Regions from separate parts of the Kitasatospora sp. NPDC057223 genome, predicted to be linked through region 2. Evidence: predicted binding sites of a transcription regulator. Region 2 holds the regulator's gene; the other holds the start of a gene.
The links. Region 2 encodes HrcA, which represses chaperone genes, less so after heat shock. Its sites were predicted from a motif close to TTNGCACTCNGNNNNNCNGAGTGCNAA; they were not measured.
Positions count from the first base shown of each region.

Region 1: groES (co-chaperone GroES) is a predicted target of HrcA. The motif match lies at 1,429-1,455, and genes of this name have one in related genera.

Region 1 covers NZ_JBHUWW010000138.1:8,141-16,592, reverse strand. Annotated here, with positions in the region: gene groL (chaperonin GroEL) at 1-864, opposite strand, end outside; gene groES (co-chaperone GroES) at 982-1,287, opposite strand; gene ACFUK0_RS33415 (methyltransferase domain-containing protein) at 1,831-3,039, shown strand; gene ACFUK0_RS33410 (polysaccharide deacetylase family protein) at 3,036-3,950, opposite strand; gene ACFUK0_RS33405 (hypothetical protein) at 4,053-4,313, opposite strand; gene tsaD (tRNA (adenosine(37)-N6)-threonylcarbamoyltransferase complex transferase subunit TsaD) at 4,310-5,416, opposite strand; gene rimI (ribosomal protein S18-alanine N-acetyltransferase) at 5,409-5,909, opposite strand; gene tsaB (tRNA (adenosine(37)-N6)-threonylcarbamoyltransferase complex dimerization subunit type 1 TsaB) at 5,963-6,616, opposite strand; gene ACFUK0_RS33385 (hypothetical protein) at 6,796-7,392, shown strand; gene ACFUK0_RS33380 (hypothetical protein) at 7,425-7,619, opposite strand; gene tsaE (tRNA (adenosine(37)-N6)-threonylcarbamoyltransferase complex ATPase subunit type 1 TsaE) at 7,720-8,247, opposite strand.
Region 2 covers NZ_JBHUWW010000002.1:105,804-114,255, forward strand. Annotated here, with positions in the region: gene dnaJ (molecular chaperone DnaJ) at 1-1,013, opposite strand, end outside; gene hrcA (heat-inducible transcriptional repressor HrcA) at 1,090-2,223, opposite strand; gene htpX (zinc metalloprotease HtpX) at 2,477-3,397, shown strand; gene ACFUK0_RS01830 (hypothetical protein) at 3,422-4,006, shown strand; gene ACFUK0_RS01835 (DUF3097 domain-containing protein) at 4,036-4,863, shown strand; gene hemW (radical SAM family heme chaperone HemW) at 4,924-6,153, opposite strand; gene ACFUK0_RS01845 (AMP-dependent synthetase/ligase) at 6,220-8,142, opposite strand.

The DNA.
Region 1 (8,452 bases), on a different contig from region 2:
GATGGCCTTGCGGCGGTCACCGAAGCCCGGGGCCTTGACGGCCACCGCGTTGAAGGTGCCACGGATCTTGTTCACCACGAGGGTGGACAGCGCCTCGCCGTCGACGTCCTCGGCGATGATCAGCAGCGGCTTGGTGGCGCCGCCCTGCAGGATCTTCTCCAGCAGCGGGAGCAGCTCCTGGATGGAGGAGATCTTGCCCTGGTTGATCAGGATGTACGGGTCCTCGAGGATCGCCTCCTGACGCTCGGCGTCGGTGACGAAGTACGGCGAGAGGTAGCCCTTGTCGAACTGCATGCCCTCGGTGAAGTCCAGCTCCACGCCGAAGGTGTTCGACTCCTCGACGGTGATGACACCGTCCTTGCCGACCTTGTCGATCGCCTCGGCGATCAGCTCGCCGACCTGGGAGTCCTGCGCCGAGAGACCGGCGACGGCGGCGATGTCGTCCTTGCCGTCGACCTCACGGGCGATCGAGAGCAGGTGCTCGGAGACCGCGGCGACGGCCTTGTCGATGCCCTTCTTCAGGGCGGCCGGGCCGGCGCCCGCGGCGACGTTGCGCAGACCCTCGTTGACCAGGGCCTGGGCGAGCACGGTCGCGGTGGTGGTGCCGTCACCCGCGACGTCGTTCGTCTTGGTGGCGACCTCCTTGACGAGCTGCGCGCCAAGGTTCTCGTACGGGTCGTCCAGCTCGACCTCACGGGCGATGGTGACACCGTCGTTGGTGATGGTCGGGGCGCCGAACTTCTTGTCGATGACGACGTTGCGGCCCTTGGGGCCGATGGTCACCTTGACGGTGTCGGCCAGCTTGTTCACACCGCGCTCCAGCGAGCGGCGGGCGTCCTCGTCGAACTGCAGAATCTTCGGCATGTTCCCGTTTCCCTCAGGGTTACTGAATACGTGAGCCAACAGCCGCGCCCCGGGCCCCTGTCGTTGAAGACACGGATCCGGGGCGGGCGGATACGGACCCGCAGGGCCCGTGAGGTCTTACTTCTCGATGACCGCGAGAACGTCGCGGGCCGAGAGGACGAGGTACTCCTCGCCCTTGTACTTCACCTCGGTGCCGCCGTACTTCGAGTACAGGACGATGTCGCCCACGGCGAGGTCGAGCGGAAGACGCTGACCGTCCTCGAAGCGACCCGGGCCGACGGCCAGGACGACGCCCTCCTGGGGCTTCTCCTTGGCGGTGTCCGGGATAACCAGGCCGGAGGCCGTGGTGGTCTCGGCGTCGAGCGGCTGGACCACAATGCGGTCCTCGAGCGGCTTGATGGCAACCTTGCTGCTGGTGGTCACGTCCGAGCTCCCCTTCGGAGATTACGGGGTTGTCTTACAGGTCTTTGTGGTGACTGCGTGCCTGCCGTCGCGGGGGTCAGACACGCTGCACCGGTTAGCACTCACCCGGTGGGGAGTGCTAACGACGACCATAGGCCGCGGTTAGCACTCAGTCAACCAGAGTGCCAACGACGTGCCGGAGCATTCCGCAGAACCGCACGCGCGTACGGGCCGGGCGGGTGCAGACTGCCGGCCTGCCCACCGGAGCCGGCGAACCGCCCGGAGCACTGCCCGGCCTGGCGAGCACGGTCCTGCTGCTCGTCCTGGAGGTCACGACCGCCTTCCTCGTCCTGCTCGGGCAGGCCTCGCCCGCCCCGGGCGGCGGGAGCCGGATCATGACGGCCGCCGCGTCGGCGGTCCTCCCGCTGATCACGGTCCTCTCCGCCCGAGGAGCCGCCGCGGCCGACCGGCGCGCCCGCCCCCTGTGTCCCCCGCGGCGACAGCGCCCACACTTGTCCCGGAGGCTGAACCCGGAGCCGGCCGGCGAGGCGGGACAATGGCCCGGTGGAGACCGAGAACCTGCAGGCCCTGCTGACCCCCGAGGGGCAGTCACTGCTCGCCGAACTGCGCGAGTACTCGCCCGGGGACGAGCTGGCGCTGGCCACCCGGCTGCGCCGCGACCACCCCGCCGGGCTGGTCTCCGCCGCCCTCGCGCAGGCCCGGCTGCGCCAGCGGGCGCAGGCCAAGTTCGGCGAGGACGCCGCGCTGATGTACTTCACGCCGAACGGGGTCGAGCAGTCCACCCGGCGCAGCGTCGCCGAGTGGCGGGCCCGGCGGTTCGCGGCGCTGGGCGTACGGCGGCTGGCCGACCTGTGCTGCGGGATCGGCGGCGACGCGATCGCGCTGGCCCGGGCGGGGATCGCCGTCCTCGCCGTCGACCGCGACCCGGCGGCCTGCGCGGCCGCCGCGGCGAACGCCGCGGCGCTCGGCGTGGCGGAGCTGGTGGAGGTGCGCTGCGCGGACGTCGCGGACGTCGACGTGACGGGCTACGACGCGGTGTTCACCGACCCGGGCCGGCGGACCTCCAAGGGCAGGGTGTTCGACCCCGAGGCGTACTCCCCGCCGCTGTCCTGGGCCGTCGGGGCCGCGCGCCGGACGCCGGTCGGGGCGCTGAAGATCGCGCCGGGCATCCCGCACGAGCTGGTCCCCGAGGACGCCGAGGCGGAGTGGGTGTCCGACCACGGCGACGTGAAGGAGGCCGTGCTCTGGTTCGGCACCGGGGCGGACCACCGCCACCGGGCGACCCTGCTGCCGCTCGGCGCCACCCTGACCGGGGGCGACCTGCCGGACCCGGCCGCCGGGCCGGTCGGGCGCTACCTGTACGAGCCGGACGGCGCGGTGATCCGCGCCCACCTGGTCGCCGAGGTCGCCCGGGAGGTCGGCGGCCGGCTGATCGACCCGATGATCGCGTACGTGACGGCGGACCACCTGGTGCCCACCGCGCACGCCCACGCGTACGAGCTCACCGACGTGCTGCCGTTCAACGTGAAGCGGCTGAAGGCGCTGCTGCGCGAGCGCGGCGCCGGCACCGTGGTGATCAAGAAGCGCGGCCTCGCGATGACCCCGGAGGAACTGCGGCGCAAGCTGAAGCCCGAGGGGCCCAACTCCGCGACCGTCATCCTGTCGCGGGTCGGCGACGGGCACCTGATGATGATCGGCCGGCCGGTGACGGCCCCGGCCGGAGGCCCGGACCAGGCGCAGGCGCAGACCTAGGCCGGTGGCTGGATGTAGTCCTCCAGCCGGGCCACCGCGAAGCCCTGCTCCTGGATCCGGCTGAGCAGCTCGCCGAACATCTGGGTCATCGTCTCGCCCTTGAGGTCCTTCGGGCCGCGGAAGTGCGCGAGGACGATGTCGCCGGGCCGCAGCTTCTTGTCGGCCGCCTGGTACTGCATGTCGTGGATCTGCATCGACTCGCGCCAGAGCACGATCGCGCGCGGCCCGCACTGCTGCACCGCCGTGTTGAGCGCCGCGGTGTTCGCCCCGTCGCCGTACGGGGGGCGGAAGAGCAGCGGCGCCGTGCCGTACTGCTGGGTGAGCGCGGCCTGCGCGTTGCAGACCTCGGCCTTCTGCACGTCGGCCGGCTTGGTGCTCATCGCCGGGTGGTCGACGGTGTGGTTGTGGATGTGGTTGCCGAGGGCCTGCAACGGCTTGAAGTAGCCGTAGTCGTCCTTGACGATGTCGCGGGTCAGGAACATCGAGACCGGCACCCTGAGGTCGGTCAGCATCTCGACGAACTTCGGGTCCTTCTCGGCCCCGTCGTCGATCGTGACGAAGACGACCCTGTCGGTGGTCCTGATGTCGCTGAGGACGGGGACGGCGCCGGTGGCGGTCAGCTTCACCGGCTTGTCGGCGGGCGCGGCCGGCGCGGCGGGCAGCGGCTTCAGGTTCCACTTCGCCCAGGCGGCCGGGGCGCCCGCGGCGCTCCCCGCGGCCGTCGGCACCGCGGTCACCGGCGCCGGGGCGGGCGCCGGTGTGCCGGCCCCGGACGGGACGACCGGTTGCGGCGTGCCGCTCCTCGCCGCCGGGGCGCGGCCGGTACCGCCCCCGCAGCCGCTGAGGAGTGCCGCGAACGCCAGTGCCCCCACCGCGTACATGCCCGCCCTGCCCAAGCCGTCCGTCGTCACCGCGCCGTGCTCCCCGAAATCGTCCAGCAGACTCCCAGGAGCACGCTACCGGCACGGCCCGCGACGCCGGGTGACCGGCCGGGCGCGCCGGGCCCGGGCCGGCTACTCGACGTGCTCGCTGGTGAACGCCCAGCGGTGCACCGGGCGGCCGAGCAGCGCGGCGGGCGGGTCCGTGACCGGCAGCGGCTCGCCGTCCCACCAGGTGATCAGCAGCACCCGGTCGCCGGGCGCGCCGAGCAGCTCCGTGCGGACGAGGCCGGCCGAGCCGCGCAGCGCGGGCAGCACGGCGGAGCGCACCCAGGCGAGGAGTTCGGCGCCGCGGCCGTCGGCCGCCCGGGCCTCCCACATCGCGGCGCGGGTCACCGGCCGCCGCCGAGCGCCCGGAGCGCCTCGCCGTGCACGTCCGTGTGCTCAGGTGCCGCGGTGGCCGGGACGTGGGTCTCGGTGACCGGCAGCGAGGAGTCGGCGGACAGGTCGGCCGAGGAGGGCGAACGGCCCCGCCAGACCATCTCGGCGCCGAGCGCGGCGACCATCGCACCGTTGTCGGTGCACAGGCCAGGGCGCGGCACCCGCAGCCGGATCCCGGCCTTGTCGCAGCGCTGCTGGGCCATCTCGCGCAGCCGCGAGTTGGCGGCCACGCCGCCGCCGATCATCAGGTGGTCGACGCCGTTGTCGCGGCAGGCCCGGACCGCCTTGCGGGTCAGCACGTCGGTGACCGCCTCCTGGAAGGACGCGGCGACGTCCGCGACCGGCACCTCCTCGCCGGCCCGCCGCTTCGCCTCGACCCAGCGGGCGACGGCGGTCTTCAGGCCGGAGAACGAGAAGTCGTAGGCCGGGTCCTTCGCGCCGCTCAGCCCGCGCGGGAAGGCGATCGCCCTCGGGTCGCCCTCGCGGGCCATCCGGTCGACCACCGGGCCGCCGGGGAAGCCGAGGCCGAGCACCCGGGCGACCTTGTCGAAGGCCTCGCCGGCCGCGTCGTCGATGGTCGCGCCGAGCGGGCGGACGTCACTGGTGATGTCCTCGCTGAGCAGCAGCGAGGAGTGCCCGCCGGAGACCAGCAGGGCCATCGTGGGCGAGGGCAGCCGGCCGTGCTCCAGCTGGTCCACGCAGATGTGCGAGGCGAGGTGGTTGACGCCGTACAGCGGCTTGTCGAGCGCCCAGGCGTACGCCTTCGCGGCGGAGACGCCGACCAGCAGCGCGCCGGCCAGGCCCGGGCCGGCGGTGACGGCGATCCCGTCCAGGTCGGAGGCCTTGACGCCGGCCGTCTCCAGCGCCCGCCGGATGGTCGGGACCATCGCCTCCAGGTGCGCGCGGCTGGCGATCTCGGGCACCACGCCGCCGAAGCGGGCGTGGTCGTTGACGCTGGAGGCCACCGCGTCGGCAAGCAGGGTGGTGCCGCGCACGATGCCCACGCCGGTCTCGTCGCAGGAGGTCTCGATGCCGAGGACGAGCGGTTCGTCAGCCATGACGGGGATCCTTGTTCACGTCGGTCTTCACATCTGTCGTGGGGTGGTCGAGCGCGGGGTGGTCGAGGCGCATCACGAGGGCGTCGACATTGGCGGGCTGGTAGTAGCCGCGCCGGATGCCCACCGGCTCGAAACCGAAGCGCTCGTACAGCCGCTGGGCCCGCGGGTTGTCGACCCGGACCTCCAGCAGCAGTTCGGCGCAGCCGCGCCGGGCGGCCTCGCCGATCAGGTCGGCGAGCAGCGCGGCGCCCAGGCCGGCGCCCTGCAGCCGGTCGTCGACCGCGATGGTCTGCACGTCGCCCTCGCCGGCCACCGCCATCAGGCCCGCGTAGCCGGCCACGGCCCCGTCGGGGGTGACGGCGACGGTGTAGTGGCGGGTGCCGCCGGGGTGCGTCTCGGCGAGTTCGGACCAGTACATCCCGGTGGACCAGGCGTCCTCGGGGAAGAGCCGAAGCTCCAGCTCCATCACCGGGGCGATGTCCCACCAGCGCATGGGGCGCAGCGTGACGCCGTTCGGGCCGGCGGCGCCGCCGTTCGGGCCGGGGCTCACGCCGGGAGCACCGCCTTGTAGCCGGCGGGCACCTGGGCGTCCGGGCGCCGCAGGTACAGCGGGATGTTGGGCAGCAGCTCGCGCCCGGCGGCCAGCTCGGCGGCGGCGTACCCGGCGAGCGCGCCGGCCGAGACGTGCTCGGGGCCGTGGGCGTCGGGGAAGGCGCCGGGGTAGAGCAGCGCGCCGGCGCCGACCGACTGCGGGCCGGGCGCCAGGTCGGCGGGGCGGTCCACCGCAGGGCCCTCGGTGCGGGCGCCGTCGGCGTCGTAGGAGGCCCAGTAGACCTCCTTGCGGCGCGCGTCGGTGGCGACGGTGAACGGGCCGGCCAGGCCTTCGGCGCGGGCCTGGTGGGCGATCGCGTCGAGGGTGCAGACGCCGTGCACGGGCAGGCCGAGGGCGTCGCCCAGCGCGGCGGCGGTGACCAGGCCGACCCGCAGGCCGGTGTACGGGCCGGGCCCGACGCCGACGGCGATGCCGGTCAGCCGGTGCTTGTCGACACCGGCCTCCCGCAGCACCCGGTCGATGGCGGGGAGGAGCAGTTCGCCGTGGCGTCTGGCATCGAGCTGGTAGGCCTCGGCCAGGACGGTCGTGCCGTCGTGGACGGCGGCGGTGACGGCGGGGGTGGCGGTGTCGAACGCGAGCAGCAGCACGGGTCCAGGTTAGACCGCCCGGTGGACGGGGAACGGCGTCGCCCGGGTGCCGGGCGGCCACGCCCCGGCGGATCGACTTTCCGTGCCGTTGCGGAACACACGTGCGGATCGGTGCGGCCGGGCCCGGCGGACCTGGCACGATTGGGGCCGACGGTTTCCGGACGGCGGTGGGAGCACACGTGGCGAAGTTGGGTCCTGGAGTGGTGGTCACCGGGCTGACCCTGGGGGCCCTGGCGGTCGTGAGCCTGCTGGCCTTCCAGGCCAACGGCGCCCAGGACCGCGCGGGCGGACCGAAGCCCGGGGTGAGCGCCACCTCGGCCGGCCCCTCGCCGTCCGCCTCCGGCACGGCCGCCGCCGCCGCGCCAAGTGCCTCGGCCACGCCGACCATGCCCGCCCTGCCCACCACCTCGGGCACCGGCCTGCGGGTGGTCTACTCGGTGGGCACGCACCACGTCTGGCTGGTCGACCCGAAGAAGACCCCGCAGGTCCAGGCGGCCTTCGCGGTCACACCGGGCTCGGTGGATCCGACGGTGGGCAGCTACACGGTCTACAACCGGCGGCCGACCACCACGGGCACCGACGGCAAGCAGATCGAGCACGTGGTGCTGTTCACCCAGCAGAACGGGATCGTGTTCGGCTTCAGCGCGGCCCAGGACGGCGCCACGCCGACCGCCGACCCGGCGGCCAAGACCGGCGGCATCCGCCAGAGCCGGCAGGACGGCCAGTTGCTCTGGGACTTCGCGCCGAACGGGACGAAGGTCGTGGTCATCGCCTGACCGGGGCGCCCGGACGGGCCGCCGGCCACGGCTCAGGCGGCCGTACGGTGCTCCCTCGGCCCGGGCTGCCCGGGCGGGGTGGACACGGCCTCGGCGGCCGCACAGGCGGCCAGCAGTCTCCGCATCGCCGGCCCGGTGACGGAAGCGGAGCCGGGTACGGGACGGGCTGCTGCTTCGCCGGCCCCGTCACGCGGTGCGCGCTCCGGGGCGGGGGTGGTGCTCGACATGGCGCCTCCCTAGTTAGGCAGACCTAACCGAAGCACCATCCCACCATGCCCGGCGCCCCGGCCGCAACACCGTACCGACAGTCTGTCGGAAAAACCGGCCTCACCCTCCGGCGAGCGCGGCCAGGGCGGCGCCGTCCCAGCGGGCCCCGAGCCCGGTCAGCACCACCCGCCTCGGGTCGGAGCCGTCCTCGGCCTCGGCCGGCGCCCCGGCAGCGGGCACCGCGCCGCCGAGCGTGCGCTCGATCCGGACTTCGAGCCGGTCCTCGGAGAGCTGCTCGACCTTGCCCTCGCCCCACTCGACGACCACCACCGAGTCCGGCAGCGAGACGTCCAGGTCGAGGTCCTCCATCTCGTCGAGGCCGCCGCCCAGCCGGTACGCGTCCACGTGCACCAGGGCCGGTCCGCCGACCAGCGACGGGTGCACCCGGGCGATCACGAAGGTCGGGGAGGTGACGGCCCCCCGCACCCCGAGCCCCTCCCCCAGGCCCCGGGTCAGCGTCGTCTTGCCCGCCCCCAGCTCGCCGGAGAGCAGCACCAGGTCGCCGGGGCGCAGCAGCGCGGCCAGTTCCCGGCCGAGCCGGCCCATCCGCTCGGGAGTGGGAACGGTGAGAGTGGCGTGCGAGCCCATGCGTGTGTCGTGCCCTTCGATCCGTACGGCGCCGCCGGTCGGCCGCCACCGCTACGGTGCCACATCCGGCGCGGGCCGCGCTCTGCCCCCTCGGCGAGGGGCCGGACGCCGCCATCGGCCCGCGTGCGGACCTCCGCATCACCGACCAGGGCGAAGGCCGCCGTCGTCAGCCCCGGGCCCACGGCCGCACCGGGCGCGGCCACCG
Region 2 (8,452 bases):
GGGTCGAGCTTGGTGGGCGTCTGCACCTCGACATGCACTATCAGGTCGCCACGGCCGCCGCCGCGCAGGTGGGTGATGCCCCGGGCGTGCAGCGGGATCGACTGGCCGGACTGCGTGCCGGGCCGGATGTCGACCTCCTCCAGCCCGTCCAGGGTCTGCAGCGGCACCTGGGTGCCCAGCGAGGCCGCCGTCATCGGGATGGTGACCGTGCAGTGCAGGTCGTCACCCCGGCGCTGGAAGGTCGGGTGCGCGGTCTCGGCGATCTCGACGTACAGGTCGCCGGCCGGGCCGCCGCCGGGGCCGACCTCGCCCTCGCCGGCCAGCTGGATCCGGGTGCCGTTGTCGACACCGGCCGGGATCTTGACGGTGAGCGTACGGCGGGCACGCACCCGCCCGTCACCGGCGCACTCGGGGCACGGGGTCGGCACGACGGTGCCGAAGCCCTGGCACTGCGGGCACGGGCGCGAGGTCATGACCTGGCCCAGGAAGGACCGGGTGACCTGCGACACCTCGCCCTTGCCGCGGCACATGTCACAGGTCTGCGCCGAGGTGCCGGGCGCCGCGCCCTCACCGGAGCAGGTCGTGCAGGTGACGGCCGTGTCGACCTGGAGCTCCTTGGTGGTGCCGAAAGCGGCCTCCTCCAGGGTGATCTCCAGGCGGATCATGGCGTCCTGGCCGCGCCGGGTGCGCGAGCGGGGCCCGCGCTGGCCGGAGGCGGCGCCGAAGAAGGCGTCCATGATGTCGGAGAAGCCGAAGCCCGCCGCGCCCGCGCCGAAGCCGCCCGCGCCGCCGTTCGGGGAGAGGGGGTCGCCGCCGAGGTCGTAGACCTGGCGCTTGGCCGGGTCGGAGAGCACCTCGTAAGCGGCGTTGATCTCCTTGAACCGCTCCTGCGTCTTCGGGTCCGGGTTGACGTCCGGGTGCAGTTCACGGGCGAGGCGCCGGAACGCCTTCTTGATCTCGTCCTGCCCCGCATCCCGTCGGACGCCGAGTACCGCGTAGTAGTCCGTGGCCACCAAATGCTCCGCTTGTTCCGCCTCTAGAAGTGCTGCGACTGGGTTGCCACCGTCAGAGGGCTGACGGTGGTCGTTTCTATGACTCGGCCAGGATCTGGCCCACGTACCTTGCCACCGCTCGCACCGCCCCCATTGTGCCCGGATAGTCCATCCGGGTCGGACCGATCACGCCCAGCTTCGCCACACTCTCGTCGCCCGAACCGTAACCGACCGAGACCACCGAGGTGGAATTGAGCCCTTCGTACGCGTTCTCCCGGCCGATCCGCACCATCATCGACGCGTCGCCGGTCTCGCCCAGCAGGCGGAGCAGGACGACCTGCTCCTCCAGAGCCTCCAGCACCGGCTGGATGGTGAGCGGGAAGTCGTGCCCGAAGCGGGTCAGGTTGGCCGTGCCGGCCAGCATGATCCGCTCCTCGTTCTGCTCGGCCAACGCCTCGAAGAGCGTGGCCAGCACGGTGGTGACGGTCGGGCGGTCGGCGGGCTCGAAGGCGGCCGGCAGGGCCTCCAGCAGCTCCGGGACGTCCGGCAGGCGCTGCCCGCAGGCCCGCGCGTTGGCCTTGGCCCGGAGCTCCGCCAGCACCGTCTCGCCGACCGTGCCCGGGCAGTCGACCATCCGCTGCTCGACCCGGCCGGTGTTGGTGATCAGGACGAGCATCACCTTGGTCGGCGCGAGCGCGACCAGCTCGATGTGCCGCACGGTCGAACGCGACAGCGACGGGTACTGCACGACGGCGACCTGCCGGGTGAGCTGCGCGAGCAGCCGCACCGTACGGGCGACCACGTCGTCGAGGTCCACCGCGCCGTCCAGGAAGTGCCGGATGGCACGGCGCTCGGGCGCCGTCATCGGCTTGACCTCGGCGAGGCGGTCGACGAACAGCCGGTAGCCCTTGTCGGTCGGGATCCGGCCGGCACTGGTGTGCGGCTGCTGGATGTAGCCGTCCTCCTCCAGGGCCGCCATGTCGTTGCGGACGGTCGCCGGGGAGACCCCGAGGCTGTGCCGCTCGACCAGCGCCTTGGAGCCGACCGGCTCCTCCGTCCCCACGTAGTCCTGGACGATCGCCCGCAGCACCGCCAGCTTGCGGTCGTCCAGCGGACGCACGTCCAGCTGGCGGCCCTCGATCTGGCGGGTGTCGATCTGCCGGGTGTCGATCCGGCCGTCGGACTTGCGGGGCTCGGACTTGCGGTCCTCGGCCCTGCGCTCGCTGACCATGGGGCACGCACCTCCGTCTTCGCACGTTGTCCGATATGACTCGATGTGGATCGATGTGGATCTCTCGCGGCGGATCGTTTGGCACTCAGGACAGTCGAGTGCCAGAACCGTACCTGCCAGTGTAAGGCCCGGGACAGACGGCAGGAACGGCACGACCGGGGTGATCCTGCACGCACCCGGCCACCGGTGCGTGATGCCCGCGGCCCGGCCAGGTGGCAGCATCGAAGGCAACCGGCTAATCGGAGGAGCAGCAATGTCAGCCTCGGGCCAGCACACCCGCTTCGCACCCGACCGTGGACTCACCGGCCGGATGGTCGCCACGATGTTCGTGATCGGCCTGCTGTACGTGGGCTTCACCGGTCTGCTCATCGTGCTGCTGCGCGGGGCCTGGCCGATCATCGTGCTGATCTCGGGCGGCCTGTTCGTCGCCCAGTTCTGGTTCAGCGACAGGATCACCGAACGGGCGATGGGCGCCCACGAGGTCACCCCCGAGCAGTACCCCCAACTGCACGGCACCATTGACCGGCTCTGCGCGCTCGCCGACATGCCCAAGCCCAGGGTCGCGGTCGCCGACAACGACATGCCGAACGCCTTCGCCACCGGCCGCAAACCGGAAAAGGCCGTGGTCTGCGTCACCACCGGCCTGCTGCGGCGGCTGGAACCCGAGGAGCTGGAGGGCGTCCTCGCCCACGAGCTGTCGCACGTCGCCCACCGGGACGTCGCCGTGATGACGGTGGCCGGTTTCCTCGGCGTGCTCGCCGGAGCGATGACCCGGATGGCCATGTACGGCGGGATGATGGGCGGCAACCGCAACAGCAACGACCAGAACGCCGCCATCGCGATGCTCGTCATCCCGCTGGTCTCGATGGTCGTCTACGCGATCAGTTTCCTGCTCACCCGGCTGCTCTCCCGCTACCGCGAACTGGCCGCCGACCGGGCGGCCGCCCAGCTCACCGGGCGCCCCAGCGCGCTGGCCTCCGCCCTGACCAAGGTGACCGGCCAGATCGCCGCCATCCCCACCAAGGACCTGCGCCAGGCTCAGCCCTACAACGCGTTCTACTTCGCCCCCGCGCTGAGCGCCCGGGAGGCCGCCTCGCAGCTGTTGTCCACCCACCCGTCGCTGGAGAAGCGGCTGGAGCAGCTCGCGAAGATCTCCACCGACCTCGGCCGCTGACCCACCTCCGGAGGAGAGACACCCGTGGGATTCCTGGATGCCCTGCTCGGCCGCAGCAAGCCCGTCCGGCCCGACCTCGACCAGCTGTTCGGCGTGCCCTCGGCCGCGCTCACCCTGGAGGCCGCCGCCGGCTTCAGGCCCACCGGGCTCGGCTCGGTCTGCTTCGCCGCCGTCGAGGGCGGCGCCTTCGGCGAGGTCGAACGCCAGGTCCGCGCCCTGCTGGACGCCGACACCGGACGCGGCGGCGTCCCCGTGGAGGCCAGCCAGGACGGCTACGGCTACTCCTGGCTGCTCGCCCGGCACACCCCCGAGGAACTGCCCGACCTGGTCAACGACCTGCACGCGGTCAACAGCGAGCTGGAGGCCAACGGCTTCGGCCCGCAGCTGCTCTGCTCGCTGGTCGCCTTCCGCGACGACGCCGGCCGGCCGCTCGCCCTGGTCTACCTCTACAAGCGCGGCACCTTCTACCCGTTCGCCCCGATGCCGGGCGGCGGCGAGAAGCGCAACAGCCCGCTGGAACTCCAGGTCAAGGCGATGCTCGGCAACGACCTGCGGGTCGAGTCCGACCTGTCCCGCTGGTTCCCGGTCTGGGGCGCGCCGGGGCTCTGAGCCCCCGTCGGATTTCCTATAGTCCTCCTATGCACAGCAGGAGTTACGGCCCGGACCTCACCCCGCCGTGGAAGCGGCAGGCACCCGCCCCCGACGTACCCGCGGAGCGGGACCTCGTGGTGGAGGAGGCCGCCACCGGCTTCTGCGGGGCCGTGGTGCGGTGCGAGAAGACGGCCGAGGGCCTGACCGTCACCCTGGAGGACCGCTTCGGCAAGCACCGGGTCTTCCCGATGGGCCCGCGCGGCTTCCTGCTGGAGGGTCAGGTCGTCACCCTGGTGCGGCCCGCCGGGGCCGTTACGGTGAAGGCGTCCGGCCGCACCGCCTCCGGCTCGGTGGCCGTCCCCGGCGCCCGCGCGCGGGTCGCCCGCGAGTCCCGGATCTACGTCGAGGGCCGGCACGACGCCGAGCTGGTCGAGCGGGTCTGGGGCGACGACCTGCGGATCGAGGGCGTCGTCGTGGAGTACCTGGAGGGCATCGACGACCTGCCCGCGATCGTCGCCGACTTCTCCCCCGGCCCCGGCCGGCGCCTCGGCGTCCTGGTCGACCACCTGCTGCCCGGCACCAAGGAGCACCGGATCGCCGCCCGGGTCACCGGCACGTCCGTGCTGGTCGTCGGCCACCCGTACATCGACGTCTGGGAGGCCGTGAAGCCGGGCAGCGTCGGCATCCCCGGCTGGCCGCAGGTCCCCCGCGGCGAGTCCTGGAAGGAGGGCGTCTGCCGCCGCCTCGGCTGGCCGGTGGACACCCCTGCCGCCTGGAAGCGCATCCTCGCCTCGGTGAACTCGTACAGGGACCTCGACCCGGCCCTGCTGGGCCGGGTCGAGGAGTTGATCGACTTCGTCACGCTCGCCGACTGAGCGCCTGTCCACGGCGGTCGTCACCACTCCCCCGGACGGCTGCTCCCGCGTCAACGGGACTCAGTCCACCAGGTCACGCACGACGCCGTCCGCCAGCAGCCGCCCCTGGAGGGTCAGGACGGCGCGGCCGGCCTCGAAGGCGGCGGGGTCGAGCAGGCCGTCGGCCAGGGCCCGGTGGGCGGCCTCCAGGCCGGCGGGGGCGAGCAGGGTGAGCGGGCAGCCGGCGACCAGGCGGAGCTCCAGGAGGATCCGCTCGACCCGGCGGTCGGCCTCGGGGAGGACTTCGCGGCCCTGGCCCGGTGTGCGGCCCTCGGCCAGGGCCTGGGCGTAGGCGGCCGGGTGCTTGGCGTTCCACCAGCGGACGCCGCCGACGTGGCTGTGCGCGCCCGGGCCGGCGCCCCACCAGTCGGCGCCCGTCCAGTAGAGCTCGTTGTGGCGGCAGCGGCCGGCCTCGGTGGTGGCCCAGTTGGAGACCTCGTACCAGCTGTAGCCGGCCTTGCCGAGGGCCTCCTCGGCGATCAGGTAGCGGTCGGCGTGCACGTCGTCGTCGATCATCGGCAGTTCGCCGCGCTTGACCCGGGCGGCGAGCTTCGTGCCGTCCTCGACGATCAGCGAGTACGCGGAGACGTGGTCGGGGCCGGCGCCGATGGCGGCGTCGAGGGAGGCGCGCCAGTCGTCGTCGGACTCGCCCGGGGTGCCGTAGATGAGGTCCAGGTTGACGTGGTCGAAGCCGGCCGCGCGGGCCTCGGCGACGCAGGCCTCGGGTCGGCCCGGCGTGTGGTGGCGGTCGAGCAGCTCCAGGACGTGCGGGCGGGCGCTCTGCATCCCGAAGGAGATCCGGTTGAAGCCGCCCTCGCGCAGTTCGGCGAGGTAGGCCGGGTCGACGGACTCGGGGTTGGCCTCGGTGGTGACCTCGGCGCCGGGTGCCAGGCCGAACTCGTCGCGGATCGCGGCCAGCATCGTCACCAGGTCGCGGGCCGGCAGCAGGGTGGGCGTGCCGCCGCCGAGGAAGACCGTCTCGACGGGCAGCTCGGCGGAGCCGAGCACCTTGCGGGCGAGCCGGATCTCCGCGACCAGGTTGCCGGCGTACGTCTCCTGGGTGGCGATGGCACCGGAGGAGCGCAGCTCGGTGGCGGTGTACGTGTTGAAGTCGCAGTACCCGCAGCGGGTCGCGCAGTACGGCACGTGCACGTAGAAGCCGAAGGGCCGCTCCCCGAGGCCGGCGAGGGCGTGGGCGGGCAGGGAACCGTCGGACGGCACGGGTTCGCCGTCGGGGAGTGCGGAGGGCATGCGTCCATTGTCCGGTACGGCCCGGGTGGACCGTACCGGACGGCGGGAGCCGGCGGGGCCGGGGGCTCAGGCCTCCAGGGTGCCGGCGTACATCTCGGTGACGGCGTCCGCGTACGTCCGCTCGACGACCGGGCGCTTGATCTTGAGGCTCGGGGTCAGCTCGCCGTGCTCGATGTCCAGGTCGCGCGGGAGCAGCGTGAACTTCTTGATCGTCTGCCAGCGCTGGAGGTCGCCGTTGAGCTTCTGCACGAAGCCCTCGATCAGCGCCTGCGTCTGCGGTGCGGCCACCACCTCGCCGTACGACCTGCCCGCCAGGTCGTGCCCGGCCGCCCACGGCATGATGACCGCCTCGTCGAGGCCGATCAGCGCCGTGCAGAAGTTGCGGCCGTTGCCGATCACCAGGATGTTGCTGACGAACGGGCAGACCGCCTTGAACTTGCCCTCGACCTCGCTCGGCGCGACGTACTTGCCGCCGGAGGTCTTGAACATGTCCTTCTTGCGGTCGGTGATCCGCAGGAAGCCGCTCGCGTCGAGCTCGCCGATGTCGCCGGTGTGGAACCAGCCGTCGGCCTCCAGCACCTCGGCGGTCTGCTCGGGCAGCTCGTGGTAGCCGCGCATGACGCCGGGGCCGCGCAGCAGGATCTCGCCGTCCTCGGCGATCCGGGCCTCGGTGCCGGGCAGCGGCTGGCCGACGGTGCCGACCCGGAAGTCCTCCTCGCGGTTCACGGTGGAGCCGGCGCTGGTCTCGGTCAGGCCGTAGCCCTCCAGGATCGGCACGCCGGCACCGGCGAAGAAGTAGCCGATCTCGGGGGCGAGCGCGGCACTGCCGGACACCGAACCGCGCATCCGCCCGCCGAAGGCGGCCCGGATCTTGGCGTAGACGAGCTTGTCGGCCAGCGAGTGCTGGAGCTTCAGCCCGAACGGCACCGACTCGCGGCCGGTGGCGATCCGGCTGGCCTGGGCGGTACGGGCGTACTCGCGGGAGACCTTCGCCGCCCAGAGGAAGATCTTGTACTTGGCGCCGCCCTCGGCGCGGGCCTTGCCGGCGATGCCGTTGTAGACCTTCTCGAAGATCCGCGGCGCCGAGGCCATCATGGTCGGGCGGACCACCGGCAGGTTGTGGATGATCCGGTCCACCCGGCCGTCCACCGCCATCACGTGGCCGGTGGCGATCTGCCCGGAGATCAGGGTCTTGCCGAAGACGTGCGACAGCGGCAGCCACATGAACTGCACGTCGTCGGCGCGCAGCAGCCCGCTGGCCTCCTGCGCCCGGCCCTCGTACGCCCAGCAGTCGTGCACCAGGCGCACGCCCTTGGGGCGGCCGGTGGTGCCGGAGGTGTAGATGAGGGTGGCGAGCTGCTCCCGGTCCAGCGCGGCGACGGACTTGTCGACGGCGTCGGGGTGCTCCTCCAGGTACTCGGTACCGAGCCGCTCCAGCTCGGCGAGGGTGAGGACGGCCACGCCCGCGGGCTCGGGGAGCTGGTCGGGGGCGTCGAAGAGGATGACCGTCCGCAGCTCGGGCAGCTGTCCGAGCTGGGAGACGACCTTGTCGAGCTGGGCGCTGTTCTCCGCGAAGAGGGCCCTGGAGCCGGAGTTGGCGAGCAGGTAGGCCGTCTCGTCCGCGTTGGTGCTGGGGTAGACGGTGGTGGTGGCCGCACCGGCGCACATGTTGCCGAGGTCGGCGATGATCCACTCGACCCGGGTGGAGGAGGACAGGGCGACCCGGTCCTCCGTCCGGATGCCCAGCGACATCAGGCCGGCGGCCACGGCCCGGACCCGGACCGCGGTCTGCGCCCAGGTCAGCGAGCGCCACTGCTCGGCACCCGGGGCGCCGTCCGCCGCGTGCTCGTCCACCGGCACGGGGTAGCGATAGGCCTCACCGTTCGGCGTCGCCGCCACCCGGTCGAGGAAGAGGTGGGCGACGGAGGCGGGGCGCCCGGCGACGATGTCGACACTGCCGGAGCCGATCAGGGACTGCGCGGAACTCAACGAGACCTCCGGGGGGCGGGTGGCCGAGGGTGGGCGGTGACCGGCCGGCCTTGGGGGAGGCCGCCGGGCCCGGCATTTTTGACCCAATCTTGTTAACTCACTGGTAACAAGGGATGGCAGCAGCCTAGGGGGTAAGCAGCCGTTCCGTAAGAGGGTGACACCAGCTGGCACACCGGCGCGTCGTGAGTGCAGAGCGCGTCGCTAGTCTCAGGGTCGGAGCAAGGCGAAGCCATTGCGGGAACAGCCGTACACAAGTCCGCACGGGACCGAAAATCGGGATGCGAATCCCGCTGTCGAGCATGAGAGTGTT